DNA from 2 places in the Neisseria cinerea genome. Region 1 is predicted to be linked to the other one. Evidence: predicted binding sites of a transcription regulator. Region 1 holds the regulator's gene; the other holds the start of a gene.
What was found. The regulator sigma-54, encoded in region 1, starts transcription at its own class of promoters, with help from an activator protein. The targets are predictions, from matches to a motif close to CTGGCACGCTTCATGCTT.
Positions count from the first base shown of each region.

Region 1 (12,070 bases):
TCCGCCGAACTGCCCTTTGTGTCCCTGACTGGTCGGCATATTGTCCACACCGGCGGAAGCAAGGTTGTGGCAAGAGTTGCAGCTCACGGTATTGCCTTTTGAAAGGCGCGGTTCATACCAGAGTTGGTGTCCGAGTTTGACCTGTTCTTCGGTAAACGGACGGATTTTCTGCATTTCTTCGACAGTCGGCAGAGGTTGGAATACGCCTTGTGCGCGTTTCAAAAGGTCTTGGTCTTCGGGCGAGGCCGATGAAGCGGAAGGAACGGCTTCCGAAGCCTGTACTTGGGAAGCCGCTTCGGTCTCGGAAGCAGGAGAAGCATCGCCTGCCGCAGACTTTTCCTGACCGCCGCATGCCGCCAATAGTGAAGACAATGCCAATACTGATGCGAGGTAACGGAGTTTGAAAGACATCGTGTATTCCTTATGGTAGGTTAAAATTATTGTCCAAACCGGCAGGCAAACCTGTTCTGCCGATTATTTCTTCAGTGTACTTATCGCACCTTTAGTCATCTTTGCGGAAAATCAATATTTTATTTTCAATAGCTTTACACAATAATAACGATAGAGAATCAAGTTTAACAAAATGCCGTCTGAAACCGGCAAAGCTTCAGACGGCATTTTATTTTCCGACATCATTGAATCAAACCCAAATGCGACAAGAGCGTCCATGTACCGATGGCAATCAACACCAAACCTCCGGCAAATTCCGCACGCCTGCCGAACAGTACGCCAAAAGCCCTTCCCGCCGTCAGCCCGACGGTAACCATCACCGTAGTCGCCATACCGATTACGGCGGCGGCAAAGGCGATGTTTACCTCCATAAACGCCAAGCCCACCCCGACTATCATGGAATCAATACTGGTTCCAAAAGCAGTCAGAACCGTCAACCACCAGCTTTCCCGTTTGGTTTCCCGCGCGTCCTCCGCCTCGCCGGACAACCCTTCGCGCATCATTTTCAGACCCAGCCCGCCCAGCAGGACAAAAGCCACCCAATGGTCCCATTCGCTGATAAACGGCTTGGCATAAAAACCGCCTACCCAGCCTGCCAGCGGCGTGAGTGCTTCGACCGTGCCGAACACCAGGGCCGTTGCTGCAATTTTGCGCGGAGGCATCCTGACCGCCGCACCCTTTGCCAATGCGACGGCAAACGCATCCATCGACATTCCCAGCGCAACCAAGAGCAAAGCGTAAAGACTCATACCGCACCCATCCTTAAAAAGGGCGGATTATAACAAAAGCAAAAAAATGCAAAAATGCCGTCTTAATGCTGAAACAAACATTCAGACGGCATTTCAAGTGCAATGCTTATTGACGGTATCGGACCGCATGCGACAGGATTTCTTCAATTTCCATCCACATGGGCTGCTCCTTTCAAATTACAGCAAACCGGCCTGACCCAGTGCGGGATCGGTCGCACGGGCGGCTTGTGCGTCTTCGACAGTCAGTCCGAGGGCTTTGGCTACGCCTTCACCGTATGCCGGGTCGCAACGGTAGCAGTTGCGGATATGGCGGTATTTGATGAAGTCAGGCGCATCGCCCATGGCTGCAGCGGTGTTGCCGAACAAAGCCTGTTTCTGCGTATCGTTCATCAGGTTGAACAAGGCGCGCGGTTGGCTGAAGTAGTCGTCATCGTCTTGGCGGTAGTCCCAGTGTGCCGCGTCGCCGTTGATTTTCAAAGGCGGTTCGGCGAAGTCGGGTTGTTGCTGCCATTGACCGAAGCTGTTGGGTTCGTAGTGCGGCAGGCTGCCGTAGTTGCCGTCAGCTCGGCCTTGTCCGTCGCGCTGGTTGCTGTGAACAGGGCAACGCGGACGATTGACGGGGATTTGGCGGAAGTTCACGCCCAAGCGGTAGCGTTGCGCGTCGGCGTAATTGAACAAACGGGCTTGCAACATTTTATCTGGGCTGGCGCCGACACCGGGCACGAGGTTGCTCGGTGCGAAGGCGGATTGTTCCACATCGGCGAAGAAGTTTTCGGGATTGCGGTTCAACTCGAATTCGCCCACTTCAATCAGCGGATAGTCTTTTTTCGGCCAAACTTTGGTCAAGTCAAACGGATGATAAGGTACTTTTTCCGCGTCTGCTTCAGGCATGACTTGGATATACATCGTCCATTTCGGAAACTCGCCGCGCTCGATGGCTTCGTACAGGTCGCGCTGATGGCTTTCACGGTCGTCGGCGATGATTTTTGCAGCTTCTTCGTTGGTCAGGTTTTTAATGCCTTGTTGGCTGCGGAAATGGAATTTCACCCAGAAACGTTCGCCCGCTTCGTTCCAGAAGCTGTAAGTATGAGAACCGAAGCCGTGCATATGGCGGTAGCTGGCTGGAATACCGCGGTCGCTCATGACGATGGTAACTTGGTGCAATGCTTCAGGCAGCAGCGTCCAGAAGTCCCAGTTGTTCGTAGCAGAGCGCATATTGGTACGCGGATCGCGTTTGACGGCTTTGTTCAGGTCGGGGAACTTACGCGGGTCGCGGAGGAAGAACACAGGCGTGTTGTTGCCGACCACATCCCAGTTGCCTTCTTCGGTATAGAATTTCAACGCAAAGCCGCGGATGTCGCGTTCTGCATCGGCTGCGCCGCGTTCGCCTGCCACGGTGGTGAAACGGGCGAACATCTCGGTTTTTTTGCCGACTTCGCTGAAGATTTTGGCGCGGGTGTATTTGGTGATGTCGTGTGTTACGGTAAACGTACCGAACGCGCCCGAACCTTTGGCGTGCATACGGCGTTCGGGGATGACTTCGCGCACGAAGTCGGCGAGTTTTTCATTCAGCCACAAATCCTGCGCCAGCAGAGGGCCGCGCGGACCGGCGGTCAGGCTGTTTTGATTGTCGGCAACAGGCGCGCCGTTGTTCATGGTCAGATGGGTTACGGGGCATTTGGAGGTAGTCATAGCTCGTGTTCCTTTTCCTTGGTTAATCAAAAGATACGACAAACGGCTTACAGCACGATTTGGCGGAAAGCATATTCATAACTGGTTTCTTGATTGCAATAGATTTCATGAATAGACATTTAGTTTTCCTTTTATTTAAACTATGGAGGCAACTATACGCCAAGATTTTCACTATTAAAACTATGAAATCGATTTAATATTGTTATAAGCAATCAAGTTTCCATTTCCGTTTGTTTTTTGTTATCGACACGAATCAAAATCCCTACATAAAACCATTTATAATGATGTTTACTGGCATCATCTGCCGCCGACAGGCCAAAAGAATAATTTTCACGCATTATCATGACGTTACTCGGAATAAAGCTCAAACAGACCCAGCAGCTCAACCAGCGGCTGCAACAATCTTTGCGCGTATTGCAGATGTCGGGTATCGAACTTGAACGCGAGGTCGAAAACTGGCTGTCGGACAACCCCCTGCTCGAACGCAAAGACACGGATGAATTTTCCGATGCCGAGTTCAGCCATTACACCGCGCCTACCCGTCAAATCGGCGGAGACGAAGGCGAAGATATGCTGTCCAACATCGCCGGCGAGCAGGATTTCAACCAATACCTGCATGCGCAAGTATGCGAACACCCGCTTTCCGATCAAGAATCCGCCTGTGTCCACATCCTCATCGATTCCCTTGATGAGCAGGGTTATCTGAGCGACAGCATTGAAGACATCCTCGACCATACGCCCTTGGAATGGATGTTGGACGAAGCAATGCTGAAACAAGCCCTGACCGCATTGAAAAAATTCGACCCGGCAGGCGTGGCCGCCGCCGATTTGAACGAATCGCTGATACTGCAGATAGAAAGATTGGGCGAATGTGCTGCCAAAACCGCCGCCCTGCATATCGTCCGAAACGCCCTCGACAGCATTGACGGCAACCGCAGCCAAACCCTCGCGCGAATAAAAAAACGCCTGCCCCAAACCGACAGCAGCACACTCGAAGCCGCACTCGACCTCATTGCTTCGCTCAATCCCTCTCCCGCCGCCGGTTTTGCCTCGTCCACGCCCACGCCGTATATCCGCCCGGATGTCTGGGTTGAGGAAAGTAAAGACGGCTGGACGGTCAGTTTCAACGAAGACTCCCTGCCTCCTCTGCAAATGAACAGCGAATATTGCGAACTGATGCCGTCTGAAGGTCTCTCGCCCGAATGGAAGGAAAAAATCAGCGAAGCCAAACAACGTATCGATTCGCTCGAATTGAGGAAGGCAACCGTCGTCCTCCTTGCCGAATACATCGTTAAACATCAGGCAGACTTTTTCACTTTTGGCGAAATCGGACTCGTCCCTCTGATGATGAAAGATGCCGCCGCCGAATTGGGTGTGGCAGAAAGTACCGTTTCCCGCGCGGCCAACCAAAAATATTTGTCTTGCCCGCGCGGAGTGTTTGCGCTACGCTATTTCTTCACACAGGCAGTTCAAATGGAAGAAGGTAAAGAAGCCGTCAGCCAACACGCCGTTAAAGCCGCACTCTCCCAGCTTGTCGGCAGCGAAGACAAACGCAAGCCCTATTCTGACGAGGCACTCGCCAACCTGCTGGCTTTCCGCGGCATGGAGGTTTCCCGCCGCACCGTCGCCAAATACAGAGAATCCCTTGAGATTCCGGCAGCACACAAACGCAAAACCGCAGAATAATTTTTCAACACAATGCTACAACCCGTTTTTCCGTTCCGTCGCCGACGGACAGAACCCACCGAAGGAGCTGTATCATGAATCTGAAAATCACCGGTCTGCATTTCGACATCACCGAAGCCATCAAAAACCACGTTTCCAAGAAACTGGAGCGCATCAACCGCCACGCTTCGGACATCATTTCTATAACCGTAACGCTGTCTGTGGAAAAAGCCGGTCATAAGGCCGAGGCAGACGTACACCTTGCCGGTAAAGACCTGCACGTCGAGTCCGACGGTCAGGACATGTATGCCGCCATCGACACCCTGACAGACAAACTTGACCGCGCCGTATTGAAACACAAAGAAAAAATCGGAGAAGTCCGCAACTGACCGAATCGGTAAAATGCCGTCTGAAACGGATTTCCGTTTCAGACGGCATTGTTTATCCTGCATAACCAAACATGAAGCAAATCCGCCTTATCTTGAACCGGTTTTGATGCTCAACACATACCTCCGCACAACCTGTTCCAAAAACCCTTTAAAGATGCAATGCATCAGTTAAGACGGCTGCAATAAGAAAACGGGATGCAACAAATCCGCATCCCGTTCCGTTTTACATCCAAGCCCCTGCAACGGCTTGGGCCTCTTTCAGACGGTCTACCGTACCGACATCCAGCCACAAACCCGTATGCTTCTGACCGCTCACCCGGTTTTGCCGCATTTCGCCACGCAATACGGGCGCGAGTTTCGCCACACTGCCCGCTTCGATTCCATCAAACATTTCAGGACGGTAAATACCCACGCCGCTGAATGTCAATCCGTTGCCGCCGGATACTTCCGACTGTACGCTTCCGTCCGGCAGCAGCAAAAAATCACCGTCAGGATGGTGCGGGGGATTTTCCACCAGCCACAAATGTGCGGAAATATGCTCGGGCAGGAGCGATGCCGTCTGAAAAGCGGCGGTAAAATCGATGTCGGTCAGCACGTCGCCGTTGACCACCAAAAACGGTTGCCCACCCAACAGTGGCAATGCCCGTGCGATACCGCCTGCCGTTTCCAAACCGCCTGCGGGTTCGGGCGAATAGGCGATGTTCACGCCATAAGCCGAGCCGTCGCCCAAAGCATCTTCTATCTGCCGTCCCAACCACGCATGGTTGATGACTACTTCTGTAAACCCTGCCTGCTTCAGACGGCATAGGTGCCAACCGATTAGAGGCTTACCCACCACATCAAGCAGCGGCTTCGGAGTGGTATCGGTCAAAGGGCGCATACGCTCGCCGCGTCCTGCCGCCAGTATCATCACTTTCATATATATCTGTCCGAATATCAGTCTAAAGATCTAAACTGCCGTCTGAAATAAAGCAGCGCCGGACGTTTGCCCACGCAATTTTTAATTGCGTCGAGCCTGACGTAAAACACAAAATGTGTGCCGATTTCATGTTGGCCGACAATATGCCCGTGCAGGTGCGCCAACGCCCCTTCTATTTCGGGTTGTCCGGTTTTACCGTAATGCCAGATATGATAGGCAAAACGTTCTTCGGGCGAAAGATTGGTTAATCCGGCAAAATGTTCGGCCACATCCTGATGTTCGTCTGCCAACGTATTGATGCACAGGCTGCCGTTTTCCGACAGTATCGGGATGATACGGGCTTTACGGTTGATACACAGCATCACGGTCGGAGGCTCGTCCGTAACCGGTGTAACCGCAGTCATCGTGATGCCGTAACGTCCTGCCGATCCCTCTGTCGTAATGACATGAACACCTGCCGCGCAAGATGCCATCGCATCACGGAATGAGGTTTGAAATTCTTTCTGCAAATCCGTCATATTACCCCTTTATCTGTTTCCATATGCAAGACTGCTGCACATAAGGTCTCCCTCATGTGCAGCAGCTCTGATTCGTAAACAAGACCGTCTGTCGGACGTTTCCGCGCATTGTGCGTTTTACGAATTCAACAAATCATCGATTTGTGCAAGTTCCGTCAGCAAATCCTTAAGCAGCATCATTTTCTCTCGGGACAACACTTCCTCGATGGCATCATAGCGTTCATCCACTTCTTCGCCGATTTCTTGATACAGGCTTTCACCTTCGGAAGTCAGCTTCAAAAAAACACGGCGTTGGTCGTTAGAAGGTTTCAGGCGGACAACCAAACCTGCTTTTTCAAGACGGGTCAGGATGCCGGTCAGACTAGGGCGCAGAATGCACGCCTGATTGGCCAAATCCTGAAAATCCAATGTACCGTTTTCCGCCAAAAGACGGATAATCCGCCATTGCTGATCGGTGATATTCGCCTGGTTCAGAATGGGTCTGAACTGTGTCATCAAGGCTTCCCTTGCCTGTATCAGACCGATATTGATAGACGCATGTTTTGATTGGGTAGGCATTATTAAAGTCTCCGAGTTATCGCAAATCAAACTTTCAAACCGTCTGTGAAGCCCTCAGGTATCATTCCGATACAACCGTTATATAACAAAACGAACATATAGAAACAATACTCTATAAACCGTATCAGGCATTTGGGTATAAAAGGCTTTAATTCCGATAATCCTATCTAAAAATATTTTAATAGTTATATCTTAGTCTATTTTCCCTACAATCTCAACAAAGTATTACATTTACTGTCGAAAGAACTTTCTTCCAAAAAAAACAAACGCCGGCGTATCCGCCGTACAAGGCGTACACCGTTTGACTCCGTATATGACTAAAAGTTTAACGGGAACACAACTAACTTAAAACATCCGCCTGAAAAATTCGTGCGCGCAAGCCCCAATAACTGCTGATTCCCGTCGTATAGTGAACTATTTTCCCATTTTTGACCAAAATGACAGTCGGCGTTGCCTTAATCTGCCAAGACCTTGCCAAACCGCCGTCCTCATCATTAACGCTCGGAAAATCCAATCCGCGTTTTTTCATATACGCAGAAACTTCGTCCGAACTGCCGGAACGTATCGCCACCCCGACAACCGGCACACCGTCGGCCGCCAAATCATCGATTATCGGAGACTGATAACGGCACACGCCGCACCAGCTCCCCCAAAAATACACCAGCACCGTCCTATCCCGGCTAAACTGTCCCAAAGTCAGCTGACGCCCCGACAGCAAAGTCAAAGGCCGCTCCGCCGCCCCGGCAGGTTCGTCAGGCTTACGCATCCAATCCAGACACAGCGACACTAATAAAAACACCAATGCCGTCTGAACGGCAAATTTTATGCCCGAAAGCAGTTTTTTCTTCATACAACCTTCCAAACAGTACGGAAACGCTGTTGCCGGCGATTAACAGGCAAACAAAAAGCCAAGTCTTAAAACTTGGCTTTTGGCTATCTGGTGGGTCGTGAGCGATTCGAACGCTCGACCAACGGATTAAAAGTCCGCTGCTCTACCGACTGAGCTAACGACCCGATAAGTCGTGCATTATACAACTCCTCTCTCCACCGTCAAGCAATTTTTACAGACTTAATTACAGACTGCTGTTTGCACGAGATATTTTGGCAACGGATTTTCACAATCCGGCCCATATCGTGTAAAAGTTCGCACAAGAAAAAAGCAAACTGCCCAAAATCATGTACACTTTCCGTCTATCTTCCTCTCACCCAACTTGCGAACAGAGGCACACATCATGAATATACAAAACATCCGCACCCTCCTTGAAACTGTCAGTATTCCGAATACGGCACGCACACTCGGCAGCGAAAAGGCCGTCCGCTCGGTCGAACAGCGTTCAGACGGCATCCATATCGCCCTGCATTTCGGTTTCCCTGTCGCGCACATTGCCTCAGAAACAGCCGACCGCATACAGGAAATCCTGATGCCGCTGACAGGCGACACACACATCCATCTGTCCATGGACACGGAAATCGGCACACACAAAGTCCAGCCCGGCGTTACCACTATCAAAGGTGTGAAAAACATCATTGCCGTCGCATCGGGAAAAGGCGGCGTGGGCAAATCAACAACCACCGCCAACCTTGCCACCGCGATGGCGCGCATGGGCGCACGCGTCGGCGTGCTCGATGCCGACCTTTACGGCCCGAGCCAACCGATCATGTTGGGTGTGGACGACCGCAAACCCGACCAAAAAAACCAAAAACTGATTCCTGTCGAATCTTCAAACGGCATACAAGTCATGTCCATCGGCTTTCTGGTTGACACCGACCAAGCCGTCGTCTGGCGCGGCCCGATGGTCAGCCAGGCATTGCAGCAACTGATGTTCCAAAGCGAGTGGGACGAAGTGGACTATCTTTTCATCGACCTGCCCCCGGGTACGGGCGACATCCAACTCACGCTGTCCCAACGCATCCCCGTAACAGGGTCCGTCATCGTTACGACGCCGCAGGACATCGCGCTGATAGACGCGCACAAGGCTGTGGATATGTTCCGCAAGGTCAACATTCCGATTTTGGGCGTATTGGAAAACATGTCCGTCCATATCTGCTCCAACTGCGGGCACAGCGAAGCACTGTTCGGCACGGACGGCGGCAAAGATTTGGCCGCACGCCTCAATGTCCCGCTACTCGGACAGCTTCCCTTAAGTTTGCCCGTACGCGAAGCGATGGACGGAGGGGCGGCGGCACAACTGTTCGACGAACACCCTGCCATCGCCCAAATCTACACCGATGCAGCATTCCAAATCGCCCTGAGCATTGCCGACAAAGGCAAAGATTTCAGCAGCCGGTTCCCAAAAATCGTAGTCGAGTGATGCCAACCGAAAAGGCAGCCCCGAAGGACTGCCTTTTTTCTTTTAAAGCCGGCTTTTTATAGTGGATTAAATTTAAATCAGGACAAGGCGACGAAGCCGCAGACAGTACAAATAGTACGGCAAGGCGAGGCAACGCTGTACTGGTTTAAATTTAATCCACTATATTTTGACGCCAAATCACAACAAGCAGCACGCCCGGCATCATTCCCGCGCAAATAGTATATTGATTCCATAAGAAATGCCGTCTGAAACCGATTGGGCTTCAGACGGCATTTTATCCGACAACGGCATCAGAAGAATATCTCGCGCCAGCTGATACGTTTCATTCCGCAAAGCGGGCCGACCACGTCAAGGTTGCTCATATTGTTCATCAACAACGTGCGTTTTCCTTTAGAGGTAAAACATTTGTTGTTCGGCACAGTGTCGGGCGGACCGTCGTCATTACCGCTGCCGCCAGTATCACCGTCGGGAGAAGTCGGGGGATCGCCGATTTTTTTCCCGTCAAGATAAGTCGGAACAAGCGGGCCGGGGAAGGTATAACCGTTCGGACACATGATTTTGCCATTGATGTTCTTACAATTGGAAGTATTGTTTCCTCCGTTATTGATTGCAGGCGGAATCAGGCGGGTTTTTCTAGGAGTCAAACCGCCACCATCCTCGGCATTAACGGCAAGAATCGTCGTTTCGGTTGAAGTATTGCTGTTTTGCGTATCCGGAATACAGAGGTCGCCCGTGGCACTTGCCCCCGTCATCACGGTTTTTTTGGTGTAGTTGCGGATGGTAACGACCGCCGTACGCAAAATCATGTTCGGCTTAAGGGTAACACGTTCGCCAGGTGCCAAATCGATTTTCCAACCTTTTTTGGTTTTCTCGTCGATTTCATTATTCGACAGGAAAATCAAATCGTTGTTTTTGCTCACGTTCTGCTTGACCAACTCGTTGCCGCGCGCGTTCGGAGCCGTTTTAGGCCCGCCGTTTTTTGAGTCCCACGACACATCGTCAAAAATACCATATACCGATTGAGTAGCCTGGCTCACGGTATCTGCGGCAGTCAAATCGCTGCCCGTACCGAAAATAACGACATATTTGTTGGATTCGCGGCGCGAAACAGCAGGAGCCGCCGTAATCGGCTGACTCGGATTACCGCGATAAACAATGCTGTAATTCCATTTTGACGGATCAGAGTCGACAACATTGAAACGGTACATATTACCGCCCCTGTCGCCTGCATAAACCACATCGACAACTCCGTCGAAATCAGTATCCACCAGGGTTGGCGAGGACAAACCGCCCATACCGGTCGGAACATCGATTCTGCGGATCAGCGTCTTACCGAACATATCGTAAACATACAAAGCCGTTTTATTGGCATTGCTTTGTACGGCATCGGTATGGTAGCCGCCTGCAAGAAAACCCGAATAACCAGACTTATTGTTGTATGTCCGCCCCATTTGCGGCATACCGACGGTATAACCCATATCTTTGTCGACAGCATCAAACAAGGGAACGGTAACATTCCAGGCATCTTGGCTGCCGTTGACCGCGCCGATATCCAAAGCATACGCACCACGTCCGCCCTGACCCATCGCACCAAACATAAACACGCGTTTTTGTCCGTCCACATCCGCCTGACGCACGACAAAGCCGCCGTTTACGCCGTAAGTATGCGCCGGATGGTTGCCATAGCCGCTGTGTGCAAAATCTTTCAGGGTTTTGGCCAAATCTGAGGCATTACCCGTCTCATCCTCGCGCGGTATGTTTGCAGGAATATAGCTCAGCTTCAAGTCGTAAGGTGCTTTACTTCCGCGTTTGAAAATATGCACCATGCCGTCGTTTGCCGCCGTTACCATAAACTCACGGTGGTTACCGGCATCCGTATTCCCGACGGCAACGACCTGGCTGTCGAGTATATCGCCCAAATGACGTTCCGCATCCGGACGCACGCGGTATTTTTGGCTGTATTTGTCTGCACCGCCGACCTTGGTTTGAGACAAGGTTTCCAAAGCCTTGTCGTTGCCGCTTCTGTCTGTCCACGGCAGCAACAGCTCTTTCCATTCGTCGGCATTACCCGATTTTGCAGGGATGCCGAAAGTATGGTTGCCGATACCGGAAACACCGTCCATCTTATCCGTAAAATAAACATTGTTTCCCAGCTTAATCAACGTTTTACGGTTGTCAAACGAAGGTTCGACATAACGCGCCTTATCAGGATAGCCCGAAGCATCCAAACGGTAGAAGCGCAAACGGCTACTCCACGTTGTCGGATTCAGGAATACGGCGGCCGCCAAATCGGGGATACTGTTGCCGGTTGCGGCAGGGGCTGTCGCAGAAAAAGCCCCACCCGTCGTATTTTTCGTATCCGACTGAATCTTGCCGAGAATCTCATCCAATATCTTGGTCAGGTTTTTATAGTCCGTAACCGGATAATACATATTGTCGCGGCTCGCGCCGTTCCGCAGATATTCCTTACGTACCGTACCTTCGTCCGCATTGAAATTGACTGTATAAGTTTGGACGGTCTGCTTGCCGAAGTCTACGCCGGCAGGATCGGAAGAAGCATCGCTATCCCAGCTTACACCTGCCGCATCCCTGCCGTCTGAAGCGGATTTGATGTCTTTTTCCGCCAAGGCGCGGCTGAACATACCCATACCGTTATCGCCGTCAAGGACGGTATCGACCGAACCCGCAGTACACTGCCCCGCACCGGGCAGATGCTTCATACCGGGTCTTGTTGTTCCGTTTGCATCAGCTTGGTTTTGATCAAAGCCATGCTCGCTGAAATACTCTCCGAAATAATTAGAAAATTTTTCCTTCTCCG
Region 1 is NZ_LS483369.1:1,325,225-1,337,294, forward strand. It holds gene DQM57_RS06835 (cytochrome-c peroxidase) at 1-411, opposite strand, end outside; gene DQM57_RS06840 (manganese efflux pump MntP) at 633-1,199, opposite strand; gene katA (catalase KatA) at 1,377-2,891, opposite strand; gene rpoN (RNA polymerase factor sigma-54) at 3,234-4,577, shown strand; gene hpf (ribosome hibernation-promoting factor, HPF/YfiA family) at 4,652-4,945, shown strand; gene murU (N-acetylmuramate alpha-1-phosphate uridylyltransferase MurU) at 5,169-5,864, opposite strand; gene hpaC (4-hydroxyphenylacetate 3-monooxygenase, reductase component) at 5,882-6,382, opposite strand; gene hpaR (homoprotocatechuate degradation operon regulator HpaR) at 6,500-6,940, opposite strand; gene DQM57_RS06875 (protein disulfide oxidoreductase) at 7,281-7,790, opposite strand; tRNA gene DQM57_RS06880 (tRNA-Lys) at 7,879-7,954, opposite strand; gene apbC (iron-sulfur cluster carrier protein ApbC) at 8,173-9,252, shown strand; partial or broken gene DQM57_RS09795 (IS5/IS1182 family transposase) at 9,310-9,417, shown strand; gene pilC (PilC family type IV pilus tip adhesin) at 9,543-12,070, opposite strand, start outside.

Region 2 (12,070 bases), 550 kb from region 1:
AAATTGCCGAGGAATTGCAGGAAGAGTGTTTCAAACTCTTCAAAAAAGCGGCGGAGCAGGAAAAAGAATGGGCGGCATATTTGTTTAAAGACGGTTCGATGATCGGCTTAAACAAAGAAATCTTATCCCAATACGTCGAATATATTACCAACCTCCGTATGCAGGCGGTGGGATTGCCAATCGGATTTGAGGGAGCGAATCAGAATCCGATTCCTTGGATTAATGCGTGGCTCTCATCGGATAACGTCCAGGTTGCGCCTCAGGAAGTGGAAATCTCTTCTTACCTTATCGGACAGATTGATTCCGAAGTGAGTACGGACGATTTGGGCGACTTTGAGCTGTAAATTTTTTACTGTATGTGTTTTTTATGGAGGAATGCCGTCTGAAACTTGTTTTTCAGACGGCATTTTTTCAATAAGGAATGAAAAATAGTGGGTTAGGCTTGTTATCGGTTTTGGATTTTTATGATTGGTTAGAGATGGCACTCATTAGTACGAGAGATAGGGTTTTTGAGTTGTTGGAGGGGGAAACTTTGTTGGAAGGCCTGGAGCGGACCGGTCATAAGGTGGAGTATCAGTGTCGCAGCGGATACTGCGGATCTTGCCGGTTGAAGATTTTGGAGGGGAGTGTTACTTATCGTGTACCGCCTTTGGCTTTTCTGGGTAAGGATGAAATACTGCCTTGTTGCTGTTGCGTTGAAGAAAATATCAGTTTGGATTGCGGATTGGAGGGAGAGGTCGGGGAGAAACCTGACGGTTTCTTGAAATAAAAGCCGTCTGAAACGGATTCAGACGGCTTTTGTACAGCATTACCGGTTATGCCTGATGAGTCGGTAAAAAGTTTCACCGTCTTGGATATAGCCTAATTCTACTCTGGCAATTTCTGAAATGGCTTCTTGGCCGTTTTCTAAATCATAGACTTCGGCGGCCAGAGAATTATTGCGTAAAGCGAGTGTCTGGTTTTTTTCTTCCTGAACGGCAATTTGATCTTTCAGGTTGTTGTTGCGTCCGATACTGCCTTTGCCGAACCAGAGGCTGTACTGGCAGCAGACAAGTGAGACGGATAAAACGACAGTTACCCACTTCATACGTTAAACCTTTTTTATTTGCCCAGTTGGTAGAATGCGGCTTTCCCGGGGTAGTAGGCGGCTTCCGCCAATTCTTCCTCGATACGCAGCAGTTGGTTGTATTTTGCCATGCGGTCGGAACGGGAGAGGGAGCCGGTTTTGATCTGCATGCAGTTGGTGGCAACTGCCAAGTCGGCAATGGTGCTGTCTTCGGTTTCGCCGGAGCGGTGGCTCATTACGCTGGCGTAGCGGTTGCGTTTGGCCAAGTCAACGGCTTTCAGGGTTTCGCTCAAAGTACCGATTTGGTTGACTTTGACCAGCAATGCGTTTGCTACGCCTTTTTCGATGCCTTCGGCCAAGATTTTTGGATTGGTTACGAACAAGTCGTCGCCGACCAATTGAACTCTGCCGCCCAATTTTTCGGTCAACAGTTTCCAGCCTTCCCAGTCGTTTTCGTCCATACCGTCTTCGATGGAAACGATTGGGAATTCGTTAACCAAGCCTTCCAAGTATTCGGCAAATTCTGCGCTGGTGTAAGAGCGGCCTTCGGCTTCCAAGTGGTATTTGCCGTCTTTGTAGAATTCGCTAGATGCGCAGTCCAGGGCAAACAATACGTCTTCGCCTGCTTTATAGCCGGCGGCTTCGGTTGCTTCGACGATCAGTTGCAGGGCTTCTTTGTGGCTGTTCAGGTTAGGTGCGAAACCGCCTTCGTCGCCAACGGTAGTTGGGAAGCCTTTGCTGTCACACAGTTTTTTCAGCGCGTGGAAAATTTCGGCGCCGCAACGCAGGGCTTCGCGGAAGGATTTTGCGCCGACAGGCATAATCATGAATTCTTGAATGTTCAAGCTGTTATTGGCATGTTCGCCGCCGTTGATAACGTTCATCATCGGAACAGGCAGGGCCATTGGGCCTGCGCCGCCCAAGTAACGGTACAGGGGCAGGCCTGCATCTTCAGCAGCTGCGCGTGCTACGGCCATAGAAACGGCCAAAGTCGCGTTGGCACCCAAGTTGCCTTTGTTTTCAGTACCGTCCAATTCGATCATGATTTGGTCGATATAAGATTGTTCGTTGGCATCGATACCGATGAGGGTTTGCGCGATTTGGTTGTTGACGTGGTCAACGGCTTTCAATACGCCTTTGCCCAAGTAACGGGATTTGTCGCCGTCGCGAAGTTCCAAAGCTTCTTTCTGACCGGTTGATGCGCCGCTTGGTACGGCTGCGCGTCCCATGACGCCGGATTCCAACAGTACGTCGCATTCTACGGTTGGGTTGCCGCGTGAATCTAGGATTTCTCGGGCAAAAATATCAATAATTGCACTCATGAATATTCTCCAAGTGAGGTGAAGGGAGGTAAAACGGTAGGGCTTCAGACGGCATTCTTACAGGAAGAAAGTTGCCAACTTAAGGCTGTCGAAAGTAGGGCGGTTGCCATAAAAACAATACTGGAAATGCCGTGCCACATTCCGAAGGATCCGCCAAGCAGAGACAGCAGCCAATCTTCGTGACCGTATTTCAATGCCTCGATGACAGGGGCAATTAGAAACCGGTTGATGGCGACAGAAAGCAGCAAAGTACATAATAAAATAGTTTGCAGACGGGTCAGGATTTTAGTATGTGTCAGAAACAGTATGCCCCAAATAATCAGACCCAACCAAGAAACGATATGGAACAAAACGCCTGCAATTTCCCCTGCCTGCATTTTGGGTAGCATTTTGAACAAAATCGGTGTAATGATGTAGCCGGCGGCAATTTGTATGCCAAGCCATAAAGTTGCGGCGTAAAGGCTGATTTTTCGTAAGGTTCGCATGATGGATGCAGTTTGTCCGTATTACTCAATGGTTAAAACCGGCTGCGATTTGATTAAATCGTCCAATGCCTTGACGCGGATTAAAAAGTCTTCCAGAAGGTGCAGCGGCAGTGCGCTGGGGCCGTCGCATTTTGCCAGTTTCGGATCGGGGTGGGACTCAAGAAACAGGCCTGCAATCCGGACAGCCATGCCGGAAAGTGCCAAATCCAGTGCTTGCGACCGTCTTCCTCCGGAAGCGGCAGAGCCCGATTCCCTTGTTTGCAGTGAGTGGGTAACGTCAAAGATGACCGGCAGATTGTCGCAGGTTTGTTTCATCACGCCGAAACCGAGCATATCGACAATGAGGTTGTCGTAGCCGAAGCTGCTGCCGCGTTCGCATAAAATCAGTTTCCCGTTGCCGGCTTCGCGGAATTTTTCCACAATGTTTTTCATTTGCGAAGGGCTGAGAAACTGGGGTTTTTTGATGTTGACGACGTTGCCGGTTTTTGCCATGGCAACCACTAAATCGGTCTGCCGCGCAAGGAATGCGGGAAGCTGGATGACATCGCACACTTCGGCAACGGGTTGGCACTGATAGGGTTCGTGTACGTCGGTAATGACGGGGATGCCGAATTCCGCTTTAACTTTTTCGAAAATCTTTAAGCCTTCTTCCAAGCCTACGCCGCGATAAGAATGGATGGAGGAACGGTTTGCCTTGTCGAAAGATGCTTTAAAGATATAGGGAATACCGAGTTTTCGGGTAACTTCGACGTAATGCGCGCAGGTTTGGAGGGTGGAATCCAAATCTTCTAAAACGTTGATGCCGCCGAACAGTACGAAAGGAGCATCGTTACCGACGGTAATGCCGTTGATTTTAATATCCATGGTCAATGTCCGTTTTCAGGGTTACAGCACGGTGTGCGGCGGCTCATAGGAGATGATGTCGCGGATTTTGTTGTTTCCGTCTACCAAGACGACTTTGGGTTCATGCGCGGCGATTTCGGGTTCGGAGAGTTGGACGTAAGACATGATGATGACGATATCGCCTTTCTGTACCAGCCTGGCCGCAGCACCGTTCAGGCAAATCACGCCGCTGCCGCGTTTCCCTGCAATGGTATAGGTTTCAAAACGTTCGCCGTTGTTGTTGTTGACGATGGCGACTTTTTCGTTGGGGTAGATGCCTGCCGCGTCTAACAGGTCCTGATCGACGGTAATACTGCCGACATAGTTCAAATCGGCTTCGGTAACGGTGGCGCGGTGGATTTTTCCGCCAAGCATGGTACGGAACATGTATTTCCTTTTGTTGTTTTGGTGCGGTTTGACGGACAGGATGCCGTCTGAAAATCTGAATGCCGTATTATAGTGGAGTTTCCTTCAAATTCATAATGGCAGCTTTCAGACAAGGAAAACAATGTTTCAGACGGCATTGCCGTATCGGCTTTCTTTAGGCAGGCATCTGGTTTGCAAGGTTTTTAAAACGTTTTTTACGGTGTTGATTCTGACCTCGATATTTTCCATCTCTGCGGTAAATCGCAGCTTATCCGCACCGGCAAGGCGGTATTTTTTGTCGTTCTGAATCAGTAGGATGATTTCGGTTGGATCGACATTATTGTTTTTGCCAAAGGTTACCGTTACCGCTTCGTTGGTCGCATCAATGGCATCGATACCCAATTCTTTTGCCGCGAGCCGCAGGTGGTGGCTTTCGATGAGGGTTTTGACGGGTTGTTCGGGCAGGCCGAAGCGGTCGACGAGTTCTTCGTGTATGGCGTTGATTTGCTGTACGGTTTCGCAGACGGCGAGGCGTTTGTAGAGGACGAGCCGTTCGTGGATGTCGGGGCAGTAGCTTTCGGGCAGCAGGGCGGGGCTGTGCAGTTTGATTTCGGTGGTGATGCCCAACGGTGCGTCGAGGTCGGGCTGGCGGCCTTTTTTGATGTCGCGCACGGCTTGTTTGAGCATTTCGGTGTAGAGCGTGAAGCCGACCTGTATCATTTCGCCGGATTGTCCTTCGCCGAGGATTTCGCCTGCGCCGCGGATTTCCAAATCCTGCATGGCGAGGGTGAAACCTGCGCCGAGTTCGTCTGCCGCCGCGATGGCGTCGAGGCGTTTTTCTGCGTCTTTGGTGATGTATTCGGGCGTGAGCAGGTAGGCGTAGGCTTGGTGGTGGCTGCGGCCGACGCGCCCGCGAAGCTGGTGCAGTTGCGCCAGCCCGAATTTGTCGGCGCGGTTGATGATGATGGTGTTGGCGTTGGGGATGTCGATGCCGGTTTCGATGATGGTGGAACAGAGCAATACGTTGAATCTTTGTTGTAAAAAGTCGCGCATGACTTGCTCCAGCTCGCGCTCGCGCAGTTGTCCGTGCGCCACGCCGATGCGGGCTTCGGGCAACAGGGTTTCCAGCCGCTCACGCATATTTTCAATCGTATCCACTTCATTGTGCAGGAAAAATACCTGCCCGCCGCGTTTGAGTTCGCGCAATACGGCTTCGCGCACGCTGCCTTCGCTGAACGGTTTGACAAAGGTTTTGACGGCGAGGCGGCGGCTCGGGGCAGTGGTAATCAGCGAAAAGTCGCGAAGACCTTCGAGCGCCATGCTGAGGGTGCGCGGAATCGGCGTGGCGGTCATGGTGAGGATGTCGACATTGGCGCGCAGGCGTTTGAGCTGCTCTTTCTGGCGCACGCCGAAGCGGTGTTCTTCATCGATAATCACTAAGCCTAAGTTTTTGAATTTGATGTCGTCCTGAACCAATTTGTGCGTGCCGATAACGATATCGACCATGCCGTCCGCCATTCCTTCCAGCGCGGCTTTGGTGGCTTTGCTGTTGTTGAAACGCGAAAGGCTGGCGACTTTTACGGGGAAATCGGCGAAGCGGTCGGCGAAATTTTGCGCGTGCTGCTCGACCAAAAGCGTGGTTGGGGCGAGTACGGCAACCTGTTTGCCGCCCATCACCGCCACAAACGCGGCGCGCAGGGCGACTTCAGTTTTGCCGAAACCGACATCGCCGCACACGAGGCGGTCCATCGGCTTTGCCTGTGTCAAATCTTTAATTACGGCGGCAATGGCAGCGGCCTGGTCTTCGGTTTCCTCGTAACCGAAGCCGTCGGCAAACGCCTGATAGTCCAGTTCGTTGATTTCAAACTTGTGTCCCGATTGGGCGGCGCGCTGGGCGTAGAGGTTGAGCAACTCTGCGGCGGTGTCGCGCGCTTTTTCAGCGGCTTTGCGCTTCGCCTTGTTCCACGCGCCGCTGCCGAGCTTGTGCAGGGCGACGTTTTCATGCGCCTGACCGGAGTAGCGGCTGATTAAATGCAGTTGTGAAACAGGTACATAAAGCTGCGCTTCGCCCGCGTATTCGAGCAACATCATTTCGTTGGTTTCGCCGCCCAAATCCATCGTTACCAAGCCCATATAGCGCCCGATGCCGTGTTCTTCGTGTACGACGGGGTCGCCGATGTTGATTTCGGCAAGGTCGCGCAACAGGCCGTCTGAAACGGCGGCGTGTTTTTTGCGATGATGTTTGCGCGAGCGGGCGACGTATTGATAAAGATCGGATTCGGTAATGACCCCGATGTTTTGATCTTCTAATTTAAACCCGTAAGCTAACGGCGCCACTGTAATCATCAGCGGCTCATGCGCCGATAAAAAGCCCTGCCAGTCGGACACGCTTTTGGCTTTTAAGCCGTTTTGCTGCAAGAAACCGAGCATGGTTTCTCGCCGTCCCAAACTTTCGGCGCACAGCAAAATCCGTCCTTCAAAGGTCGTCTGAAAATCCTTCAATGCCTGCAACGGCTCGTCAGATTGGCGGTTGACGGCAAGGTCGGGCAGGGTGTGTTCCTTGCCGGAAACATCGGGCAGCACCTGACCATAATTTTTCAGACGGCCTGCAAAAACATCGGCAGGGAGATACAAATGCTGTGGAAGCAAAGGCGGATAGGTTTCGTCGCCCTGCGCCATGGCGTAACGCGATTTGACGTCGCTCCAAAAACGGTTTGCCTCGGCATGAACATCGCCCAAAGAGACAAACAACGCATCTTCACCGATATAGTCAAACAGCGTTTCTAACTCGTTTTCAAAAAACAGCGGCAGATAATATTCCACGCCCGCACCGAAATGGCCGTTACTGACGGCTTTGTACACAGCCGCATCGTTCGGATTGCGATCGACTTCCTCGCGGAAGCGGCTGCGGAAGATTTTTTGCGCCTCGCTGTCGGTGGGGAACTCGTGTGCAGGCAGCAGGCGGATTTCGGAAACAGGGGAAATGGTGCGTTGCGTTTCGGTATCGAAGGTTTTGATGCTGTCGATTTCATCATCAAACAAATCGATGCGGTACGGCATTTCGCTGCCCATCGGGAACAAATCGACAATACCGCCGCGCACGGCAAATTCGCCCGCCGCGACAACATGGGAAACATGGTTATAACCTGCATCCACCAAATCGGTTTTCAGACGGCCTATATCCAAAGTCTGCCCTGTTTTCAGCCAAAACGTGCGCCCTGCCAGAAACGGCACAGGCGGCAGCTTCTGCATCGCCGTAGCAACCGGTACGAACAACACATCCGCAGTGCCGCTTTTAATCTGCCACAATGCCGACAAGCGCTCCGACACCAAATCCTGATGCGGCGAAAAACGCTCGTAAGGCAGCGTTTCCCAGTCCGGCAGGAACACCGCCGTATCATGCGGACGAAAAAACCGCCATGCCGTCTGAAGGCGCAACGCCTGTTCCGCATCTTGGGTCAGCACGACTTTGAGCCGCTTATGCGGCAGATAACGCGCCAAAGCCAAGGGTAGCGAGCCTTGAGACAGATTGAGCCAACGGGATTTTTCACGGGGTTTGGGAATCGGATAGGTCATGGCGCGGGAATATTTTAGATACGGAGGCAAACGGCAATTCTAACACGATGGCGATAATCTGATGCCGTCTGAAAGATTGATTAGCATGAAAATAGTGAAGCGGATTGTTAGCTGTCATACTTTGTGGTAAATTTTAGAAACTAAACTCTAAATTATGGGCGGCGGTTTGATAAAACTGCCCGTTAATAGAAATTAACCGGAAAATATGATGACACACACTGAATCAAGCGCGCAGCCGTCAACCATGGGCACGGCTGCTTTTTTAAAGCACATCGAATCCGCATTCCGCCGCATTTTTTCAGACGGCATCAACCTCATGCAATACCTGCCCGAAGACAAATGGCTTGCCTTGAAGCAGGCGGGTTTGCTGTTGCCCTTCCTCGACAAAAAACACGGCGGTCGCAAGGGTAGCCAGTTTGAAATCCAAGAAGTCCTAAGGATTGCGGGGCATTACGGCGTGCCCGTTACCCTGCGTACCGGCATCGAAGGCGCGCTGGTGTTGCAGCCCCTGCAAGAGTTCGGCGACGAAGCGCAAGTCGCGCAAGGTTTGGACATGCTTTTCAAAGGCGAGGGCGGTGGTTTGGGCATTACCGAACCCGAAACCTCCGGCGCGGCGATTGCCCGCGAAATGCAGTCTTACTACGAATATATCGACGATCAAACCATTTATGTCAATGCCGCGAAATACTGGCAGGGCAACTCGCAAAGCGATTTCCTCCTCGTCGCCGCCAAAGAACGCAAAAACGGCAAACTCTCCAAAGTCATCAACTTGCTGCTCGTTCCCAAACAATACATCCGCTATGAAGCCCTAACATCCGAAGGCTTGCGCGCCGTCCGTTATGCCGTCAACCGCATAGACACCGAAATGCCCGCCACCGCCGTCATGAAACTCTCTCAGAGCGACACCGCCGGTTTGCGCGCGTTTCAAAACATCTTTATCCGCAGCCGCCTGCAACTGATCGGCATGACGCACGGTATCATGGAATACATCCTTGAAAACTTGAACCAATACGTCCGCAACGACATCAAATTCGTAGATTACGAACGCCGAGAAATCCAACGTCGCCATCAGGTTTCCGAGATTCTTTACCGCTACGTCTGCCATTCCGTTTCGCCTGTTGCCCCCGTCGCCCATCAACTGATGGAGGCAAATATCATCAAAACCCTAGCCACGGAATACACTTACGCCGCAGCGCAAATGTTGCAGAAACTATTGGGCGCGAAGGGTTTTGAACGCGGACACACCGCCAGCAACATCGCTATTGACATCCGCCCCTTCACCATCTTCGAAGGCCCGAACGATATGCTTTATGCCGAAATTTACGACCAGTTCGTCCGCGCTACCGCCGAAGAAAAAGAAGCGGGCATTAAGTTGGACAAAAACCAAACCCTGCTCGACCGCCTGCAAACCGATGCCCGCTTTGCCGCCGTTGCCCGCGATTACACTTTGCCCGAAGACATCCGCAGCTTCCTGCAGGAATACACCCTGACCGACGCCTGCGCCCTGCAAAAAGTCTTCATCGGCAAAATCATCGCCCGACTCTTTGTCTTCGTACAGGCAGAACACGAAGACACCGCAGCCTTTCTGCTGAACGACATCCGCAAAGATATATTGGACTGCTGCTATTGCGGATAGTAATGATTGGGTATGGGTTTGCGTTGAAGTGCAGTTGCTTTCAGACGGCATGCTAAGGCATCGTCAATATCGGATTCAGATGAAGGTTTGTATTGAATTTTAAAGAATGATGGATGATGGCGTAATTTTTGAAGATTATCTCGCAGGGCAGGGGAGATTCAAAAATACACCGGCTCGGCAAGGGCAATAAAAAAGCCTTGAAACTGTTGAATTTCAAGGCTTTATGCGTATTGCAGGATACTGCTGAAAATAGGGTATGGTGGAGGCGGGGGGAATCGAACCCCCGTCCGAAAGTCCTCTACAAAGCGTTCTACATACTTAGTCGTATCTATTTGGAATCTTATCCCCGTCATGCCGACCGACAGGCCTTCAGGGAACCAGTTACCTTAAGTCTCATTTCTTGCCAAGTAACCCGGCAGGAAACCAGTCAATGTAAAATGACGTTGCAGTGGCTTTCGCCACACAGCCCATTGACCAACTGCTGCAACGGCTAGCCTTAAGCGGCTAAAGCGTAAGTTTCGTCGTTTGCGACTATTTGAATTCAGTGTTTTACGGGAATCTGAGACCCCGGTATGCCCGCATCTGCTTCGCAACCCCCGTCGAAACCAAGGTCGCCCCCAGAAATGGTTTGCAAATTATACGGATATTGTGAGGTGCTGCCAAGCCTGTTGGAGAAATTTGTCAGTCTTGCTGCCTTGATTTGCGTTTGAGCAGGATGCGGACGCAGCCGTCGTTGCCTTCCCGCGGTTCGACATAGGCAAGTACCTCAGGGTGCTGCATCAGCCAGTTGCGGGTCATGTTTTTGAGTACGGGTGTATAGCCTTTGGAACCTAATCCGCTGCCGTGGATGATTTCTCCGCATACACCGCGTTTTTGGGTGAACTCGATGAATTCGTTGAGGACTTTTTGGGCTTCTTCTTGGTTGTAGCCGTGTAGGTCGACATCGGTAACAACGGGATAGTATCCGTTTTTCAGGCGTTGAATGTCGTTTTTTCCCTGTCCGTTTTTGCTGAAGCTGGCGGGCGGTTCATTGTATGTGCTGCCGATGTAGAAATAGTTTTCTTCTTCGGTGCGGGTATCTTTAGGACGGACTTTGATGGGGGTTTTGTCGGGCGGTGCATAATATTGTTGCCGGTTTTTTAATGGGGAGACTTGTCCGACTGCTTGTGAAAAATCCAAATCCTGTTCTTGTTTTTGCTTGTTTTTTTTGGCTTCCTGTTTTTCTGCCGCTTCTTTTTTGGCCTGTTTGCCCAGTTGTTTGAGGATGTTTTGGAAGTCGGTATTCATGTTTTTTCCTGTTATTTGTTTTGTCGTTATTTTGGCTTGAAAATGTGATTGTAGGGGAATTTGTTTGGGCTTGCCAGGATGGGCTTGCGGGGGTTTGGACGATGCCGTCTGAAAGTGGTTCAGACGGCATCAGGCGGTTTGGGCGGTATGATGTTTATTTTTTGGCGATTAATTGGTCGAGCATGCCGCCGTCGGCGAAGTAGGTTTTCATGATTTTTTCCCAGCCGCCGAATTTTTCTTCGGGAGAGAAGGTGTCTAAGTCTGGGAAGTTGGCTTTGTGCCGTGCCAATACTTCGGCGTTACGCGGGCGCAGGTAGAGCGATGCGGCGAGTTCTTGCGCCGGTTCGCTCCAAAGGTATTCGAGATAGGATTGGGCGGCTTCTTGCGTGCCTTTTTTTCCGACGACGCTGTTTACGACGGCAACGGGGCTTTCGGCGGAAATGGTGTAGCTGGGATAAACAATCTCGAATTGTCCTTTTGTCAGTTTTTTGCTGACGTAGTTGGCTTCGTTTTCAAAAGTGATGAGTACGTCGCCGATGTTTCGTTGAGTGAAGGTGGTGGTGGCGGCTCGTCCCCCGTTTTCAAAAATGGGGGTGTTTTTGAGAATGGCTGCAACGAGTTTTTGGGTTTCCTGTTCGTTGCCGTTGGTTGCTTTCAAGCCGTAGCCGTACGCGCCGAGGAATGCATAGCGTCCGTTGCCTGTGGTTTTGGGATTGGCGATGACGATTTTAACACCGTTTTTGGCAAGGTCGTTCCAGTCGTGGATTTGTTTCGGATTACTTTTTCGGACAAGGAAAACCATGGTGCTGGTGTAGGGGGCGGCATGGTCTGGGAGGGCTTGTTTCCAGCCTTTTTGTACCAATCCTTTTTTTTCGAGTAGGTCGATATCGGAGGATTGGTTCATGGTGACGACATCGGCTTGAAGGCCGTTGGCTACGGATAATGCCTGTTTGCTGGAACCCCCGTGGGACTGTTGGATGCTGACGGATGTGCCGGGATGTTTGGATTGGTATTCTTTGATAAATAATGGGTTGTATTCTTTGTAGAAATCCCGTGCTACATCGTATGAGGCATTGAGCAGGGCGATGGTTTTACCGTCGGATTCGGTATTTGCCGGGATATTTTGCCCTGACGGATTATCTGGGTTTGCAGAGGGGCTGCATGCGGTGAGCAGGGCTGCGGTATAGAGTGCCGGTGCGTAGGTTTTCATGTGCGTATCCTGTCGGTTAGTGGATACGGCAACTCTATACGGCTATTGGTGTTTGTGGAAATAATGTTTGATTTGAAGATTATCAGTTTTGGTTATAAGGAGTAGTCAGAGGTGTTTCCGCATCAGTTCGCATTTGATTTTGATGCTTGAGTCAAGCTGTAATATTGCGGAACCGAGTGATTCGTAGCGGTTGATGAGGTAGAACGGGATGGAGTTGAGCGAGGCATAGAGTTTTAGGAA
Region 2 is NZ_LS483369.1:776,936-789,005, reverse strand. It holds gene nrdB (class Ia ribonucleoside-diphosphate reductase subunit beta) at 1-344, shown strand, start outside; gene yfaE (class I ribonucleotide reductase maintenance protein YfaE) at 479-769, shown strand; gene ftsB (cell division protein FtsB) at 809-1,087, opposite strand; gene eno (phosphopyruvate hydratase) at 1,102-2,388, opposite strand; gene DQM57_RS04185 (DUF4149 domain-containing protein) at 2,433-2,876, opposite strand; gene kdsA (3-deoxy-8-phosphooctulonate synthase) at 2,895-3,737, opposite strand; gene panD (aspartate 1-decarboxylase) at 3,759-4,142, opposite strand; gene mfd (transcription-repair coupling factor) at 4,269-7,697, opposite strand; gene DQM57_RS04165 (acyl-CoA dehydrogenase family protein) at 7,906-9,333, shown strand; RNA gene ssrA (transfer-messenger RNA) at 9,591-9,952, opposite strand; gene DQM57_RS04155 (Smr/MutS family protein) at 10,015-10,620, opposite strand; gene DQM57_RS04150 (sulfate ABC transporter substrate-binding protein) at 10,775-11,830, opposite strand; gene DQM57_RS04145 (GNAT family N-acetyltransferase) at 11,936-12,070, opposite strand, start outside.
Region 2: DQM57_RS04165 (acyl-CoA dehydrogenase family protein) is a predicted target of sigma-54. The motif match lies at 7,809-7,826, and genes of this name have one in related genera.